DNA from 2 places in the Vreelandella neptunia genome. Region 2 is predicted to be linked to the other one. Evidence: predicted binding sites of a transcription regulator. Region 2 holds the regulator's gene; the other holds the start of a gene.
The links. The regulator PhoB, encoded in region 2, activates phosphate uptake and scavenging genes when phosphate is short. The targets are predictions, from matches to a motif close to TGTCATANNNNTGTCANA.
Positions count from the first base shown of each region.

Region 1 (3,208 bases), 2.1 Mb from region 2:
GGAATGATCATAATGCCCATCACAATGCCAGGGGCCAACGCATTGTTATAAGACGCATCGAGCCCCAGAAAACCGGCAATATTGACAATGATCGGCGCCACGGTGATAGCAGCAAAAAAGCCATAAACCACGGTAGGAATACCCGCCAACACCTCTAACACCGGCTTAGCAACGGTACGCACTTTGCGCGGTGCAAATTCAGACATATAAATTGCAGACAGCAAACCGATAGGCACTGCCACCAGCATAGCGATGGCGGTAATCATAAAGGTGCCAGCAAACAGCGGTACCGAGCCAAACTCAGCGCCGCTGCCATCACCGCGACCCGCGGACGCTAAAAAGCTAGCGCCAGGATTCCAAGTGGTGCCGGTGATGAACTCCCAGAAGCTGTGCATTTGGAAAAAGCGCAGCGCCTCGGAAATAATCGAAATTAAAATACCAAAGGTCGTCAAAATGGAGATTAACGCTGCACCGGCCAGGGCCATGCGAATGACCCGCTCAATGGCTTGGCGGGCATGGAAATCGGGTTTTACTTGATTAAGACTCACCAGGAGCCCGATGGCGGCTATCACTAAGCTCGCCGCCAGCAGGTAAAGCGTAGGAATGTCGGCGCCTATTAGCAGCAAAACGAAAGCGCCCAGGGCACTCACCACCACGGCTGGCCCGGCGGTGGAGAGTACGGTAAACCAAGCGTATTGGTCAGGCTGGGCGAACATCGCCGTACCCGCGCTACGTAACCGGGTGGCTTTAGAACGGCCAGCAAAAAAAGCCAGCAGCCCCAGCAGCAATAATACACCGCAAAAAATCAGAAGAAGCTGGTTGGTCTGCATCGCATCTCTCTCACGTCGTCACCGGTTAAGAAACCTATCAACAAAACGGGTCGGCAGCTTGCACTGCCGACCTCTTTTACAACTGACCTACCAACTTACTTAAGAACGTCTGCAGTCATTGCAGTGCGATCTGCAACGGCCTGGCGCCACTCTTCGCGCTCTGCTTCTGGCAGAACGATCAAACCGATATCACGCAAGTAGCCGTCATCGCCAATCATCATTTCGCTCATAAACATATCGACGTAATCGTACATCGGCGGAACTTCTTCAGCGTGCTGGTTCTTCACGTAAAACCACAGTGAACGCGCGATAGGATAGTCACCGGAACTGATTGCCTCAGCTTCAGGCTCGACACCATCAATGCTGGCGGCGCTGATCGTGTCAGTATTCTCTTCAAGGAAAGAGTAGCCGAAGATACCGAAGGCACCGGTGTCTTCTGAAAGGCGCTGAACGATCAGGTTGTCATTTTCACCGGCATCGATGTAAACACCGTCAGAGCGGATATCGGTGTAGCCTTCATCGCCGTAAACATCCATACCCTCGGACGAAGATTCCATTACCAGCTCTTCAAAAGCATCGCGGGTACCTGAAGTTGTCGGCGGCCCATAAATGGAGATTTCACGGTCTGGCAGCGAAGAGTCGATTTCGCTCCAGTTGGTGTAGGGGTTTTCAACCAACTCGCCATCAACCGGCACCATGGCAGCTACCGCCATGAAGATCTGTTCGCGGGTTAAGGCAACGTCATCGTTTTCGCTTGATTGGCCCAATACGATACCGTCAGAACCGATTTTAGCCTCGGTGATATCGGTAACGCCGTTCTCTTCACAACGCTCGAACTCAGACACTTTCATGCGGCGTGAAGCGTTCGTAATATCCGGCGTGCCTTCACCAACACCGTTACAGAACAGGCGCAAACCGCCGCCCGAACCTGTTGATTCAATAACAGGGGTCGGGTTACCAGTAGTAGCACCGAACTCTTCAGTTACGTAGCTGGCGAACGGGTAAACGGTACTGGAGCCTACGATACGGATTTGATCACGGGCCTGAGCAACACCGGCAACGCTCATTACAGCAGCCGCGATAACGGTGGTTTTGAGAATACGGTTCATGCGAAATACTCCTGTTCATGTAGGGATCTGGCCTTCGCAAGGCATACCTTGCACTGGTTCCATGACAACTTCATGACAGCGAGCAAAACGTAGAAAAATTTTCGTTACATAGAGGCAACCAAGCCTTACATCACCACAAAAGTCCTAGCGCCGCGAGGGTGCACAACGCTAGTGAAGCTCCCTGCAGAAGGCGTCTATCCAGACGGTGGGCAATAGCATCAGCCAAGGCGTTACCGATTAACACCATAGGCAGAAAGGTAAGCGCGACCTGAAAATGCCAAAGCTGAATCTGGTCAGCCAAGGCGAGGGTGATGAAGGTCAAGAGGGAGGTCAAAATGAAAAAGGCAGCTAAGTTGCCACGCACACGATCAGCAGGTAGGCCGTGCATTAAGAGCACGATGGGCGGGCCACCAATAGCCGCTACGGTGCCGAAAATACCTGAGAGCACCCCCGCGCCAAACAGCGTTATTCGGTTTACCGGCAGTTGAAAGCGGCACAAAGTGACGAGAACCGCAAACAACACGATCACTGCAATCAGCTTTTCTAACACAAACATGGGGGCGGCAAGCAGCAGCCAAATCCCTAGCGCATTACCGGGAAGGCGCCCCACTAGCGCCATGCCAATGGAGTCCAGGCGCACCTCGTGCCAGTAGTGACGCACCATCATTAGCGAGACGGTAAATCCAAACAACACTAGAACGACTGGCACCAGGCGAGGCTCTAGCATCAACAGTAACGGCGCGCCAATAATGGCTAAACCAAAACCGGTGGCGCGTTGGACAAAGGCACCCAGCAACAGTACGGCGGAGCAAGCGAACCAGGTACTCATGGGCATATTGACCCAAGCCAGCATGCTATCCATTCAACTTATCCATGCAAACTATCCATATGCTCTATCCATACGCCCTGTCCATACACCCTATCCATTTGAAAAATTATTCATCCGCAGCAGGTGCTTTAGTCAGTTTGCGTACACCGATATTGCCTAGCAACGCAGCACCCAGCATGGTGAGAACCATGGGCCAGAGATGCTCTACCTCGAACAGCCCTACCATCACTCCCGCGAGGGCGCCGCAGGTAAACTGGATGCCGCCCAGCAGCGCCGTTGCCGTGGCGCTGATATGACCAAAATGATCCAGTAACGACGAGATCGCGTTGGGCGTGATCAGCCCGATCATACCGGTAAACAGCATAATCAACGGCACCACGATCACTAGCGACGCAATGTCCAGGGCGGTCACCGCCACCAACCCAAGCGCGGCCACCAGC
Region 1 covers NZ_CP140255.1:2,686,499-2,689,706, forward strand. The annotation lists gene pstC (phosphate ABC transporter permease subunit PstC) at 1-830, opposite strand, end outside; gene SR894_RS12525 (PstS family phosphate ABC transporter substrate-binding protein) at 926-1,939, opposite strand; gene SR894_RS12530 (sulfite exporter TauE/SafE family protein) at 2,070-2,801, opposite strand; gene SR894_RS12535 (multidrug effflux MFS transporter) at 2,875-3,208, opposite strand, start outside.
Region 1: SR894_RS12525 (PstS family phosphate ABC transporter substrate-binding protein) is a predicted target of PhoB. The motif match lies at 2,000-2,017, and genes of this name have one in related genera.

Region 2 (3,208 bases):
CGCTCGGTCGCCCCCCTCACGCAGCTAAAGGGCCAGCGTTTGGAGAGTTTGGGTGAGCGCTCGCTAGGCAGTTGGCTATTTCGACAGCCAGGTTTAGTTCGCGGGCCTTTGGAAGCGACGAAGCAACCCCCGCATTTTATTAGCGTGAATGGTATCGATGGGAGTTGTGCCTGGGGAAGGCGCTCCGTCTTTTATCACGGCGGCCTGTCGTTATTAGTGCAAGAGTATTTTTTGGGTGCGATGGCAGATGATCTTGGCCTGCCTTCGCGCTAGGCTAGCGCCTGCATCTTATTCTTCGTGAGGTAAGCATGGATCGTTCACTGTTGCGGCCGAAGGGATGGGCTCGCGTGGCAGATTTTTTACAGCTGATGCGCTTGAATCGGCCGATAGGCACATGGCTTTTGATGTGGCCGACGCTGTGGGCCCTTTGGGTGGCTGCGGAAGGTGTACCAGGACGAAATGTGCTGCTGATTTTTGTGGCCGGCGTTTATGTGATGCGTGCCGCGGGCTGCGTGGTCAATGACTATGCAGATCGCCACTTTGACGGGCATGTGAAACGCACAAAACATCGTCCGCTAGCGACAGGCCGTATCAGCGAAACCGAAGCCCAGCTACTGTTTATCGCCCTGGTGGCCGCTGCGTTTATTCTGGTACTACTGACCAACTGGTTTACGGTGCTGCTCTCGCTGGGCGGTGTGCTGCTGGCGATTATTTATCCGTTTATGAAGCGCTATACCCACTTTCCTCAGGTGGTGCTGGGCGCTGCGTTTTCTTGGGCGATTCCGATGGCGTTTGGCGCCGTGTTGGGCCACGTGCCGTTGGAGGCATGGCTGCTATTCTGCGCTAATGTATGCTGGACAGTGGCCTACGATACCCAGTACGCCATGGTCGATCGCGACGATGATTTAAAAATTGGCATTAAATCAACGGCCGTGCTGTTTGGAAATGCGGATCGTTTGATGATTGGCTTACTCCAGGTAGCCACCCTGGGATTGCTGGCCTGGGTAGGCTGGCGGGTTGGTTTAGGTGGTTTCTTCTGGCTAGGGCTTGCGGCAATGGCGGCGACTTTTCTGCATCAGCAGCGCTTGATTCGCGACCAGGAGCGGGATCCCTGCTTCCAGGCTTTTCTCAATAATCACTGGTCGGGACTGCTGATTTTTGCCGGTATTGCGCTAAGTTGGTGGCCTGTGGCTGGTTAATCGCGGCGGTTGTCATGTAACTGTCATCAAGTCATGGTGTTATCGTCACTGACATGTCATTGAACTGTTTATCTTTGAGCAAGTTTTCTTTGGACACCGTGAGGCTCTGGTATGACCGCCAAGACCGTTCTGATTGTCGATGATGAATCATCGATTCGCGAGATGATCGCGGTAGCGCTGGAAATGGCTGACTATCGCGTGCTCGAAGCGGATAACGCCCAGGATGCTCATGCTATGGTGGTCGACCACCAACCCGATTTACTGCTGCTGGACTGGATGATGCCCGGCACTAGTGGTATTGAGCTGGCAAGACGTTTAAAGCGCGAAGAAGCCACCGCCGAAATTCCCATTATTATGCTCACCGCCAAAGGCGAAGAGGATAATAAAATTCAAGGGCTTGAAGCTGGTGCAGATGACTATATCACCAAGCCTTTTTCTCCCCGGGAATTGGTGGCGCGACTAAAAGCGGTGCTGCGTCGTGCGACGCCACGTGGCGTTGAAGATCCCATTGAGATTAACGGCCTGCTGCTTGATCCGGTGAGCCACCGGGTCAGCGCCCACGGCAAAGCGCTGGAAATGGGCCCTACCGAGTACCGGCTGCTACAGTTTTTTATGACCCACCAAGAGCGCGCTTACACACGCAGCCAGCTGCTTGACCAAGTGTGGGGGGGGAATGTGTATGTCGAAGAGCGCACAGTTGATGTGCATATTCGCCGTTTGCGTAAAGCCCTGGGCGAGGTGCATCAAAACCTGATTCAAACGGTTCGGGGTACCGGTTACCGTTTCTCTGCACGGGTGTAAATGTGCGTTTATGGAGTCGTGAGCTGTGGCGAATAGCGTGGCTGGCCACGCTGGGCACCTGCTTAGGCTGGCTGTTGGGTTCGGCCGGGCTGGGGCTCGCGGCAGGGCTTGCGCTATGCCTGTTTTACCACCTACGACAGTTGCGCGAGCTTTACCTGTGGCTCACGCTTAACCCTCACGATGAACCCCCTGCCGCCAGTGGAATGTGGGGCGAGCTATTCGATCGTTTATACCGCTATCAAAAAAGCCAGCGCATTACCCAAAGCCGTCTGCGCGCTACTCTGGCGCGTATTCAAGAGTCGTCTGAAGCGATGCGTGACAGCGTGGTTATGCTTGACCGCCACGGCGACCTGGAGTGGTGGAACAGTGCTGCTACCGCCATGCTGGGGCTACAAACGGCCCATGATCGTGGTCAACACATTACTAACCTGCTGCGCGACCCAAGCTTTATCAGCTACTTTAATGCGCGTAATTACAGTGAGCCGTTAACGCTCACTTCGCCGATTGATGAACGGCGAATCCTGCAATATCAAATTACTCTCTATGGTGACGACGAACGCTTGGTGATGGCGCGCGATATCACCCGCTTGCATCGCCTAGAGCAGATGCGGCGCGACTTTGTCGCCAACGTCTCCCACGAGCTGCGCACCCCTCTGACCGTTCTATCAGGTTATTTGGAAACCTACAGTGATATCGCCGATCAGCTTCCGCCGCGATTGGGTCGCAGTGTCCAGCAAATGCAGGAGCAGACCCAGCGGATGCAGAATCTGGTCAACGATTTATTGCTGCTCTCGCGTTTGGAGATTGACCAAGGTGGGCAAGATCATCATCCGCTGTCACTTGAGCCTTTACTGCAAAGCGTGTGTGCTGACGCACTAGCCTTATCGCATCAACGCCATACCATCACCGTCGCACTTGAGAGCGATGCGCGGCTGCTAGGCAGTGAGCAGGAAATTCGTAGCGCCGTCTCTAACCTTGCCTTTAATGCGGTTCGCTACACACCAGCAGGCAGCCAAATCACCCTGCGCTGGAAAGCTAGCGCTACTGGCGGTGGCTGTATTGATGTGGAAGATAACGGAGAGGGGATTGATCCTGTGCATATTCCCCGCTTAACCGAACGCTTTTACCGAGTCGATAAGGGGCGCAGTACTGCAACGGGCGGCACAGGTTTAGGCTTAGCCATCGTTAAGCACGTACTGTTGCGTCAT
Region 2 covers NZ_CP140255.1:4,769,599-4,772,806, reverse strand. The annotation lists gene SR894_RS22060 (chorismate--pyruvate lyase family protein) at 1-273, shown strand, start outside; gene ubiA (4-hydroxybenzoate octaprenyltransferase) at 309-1,199, shown strand; gene phoB (phosphate regulon transcriptional regulator PhoB) at 1,311-2,000, shown strand; gene phoR (phosphate regulon sensor histidine kinase PhoR) at 2,003-3,208, shown strand, end outside.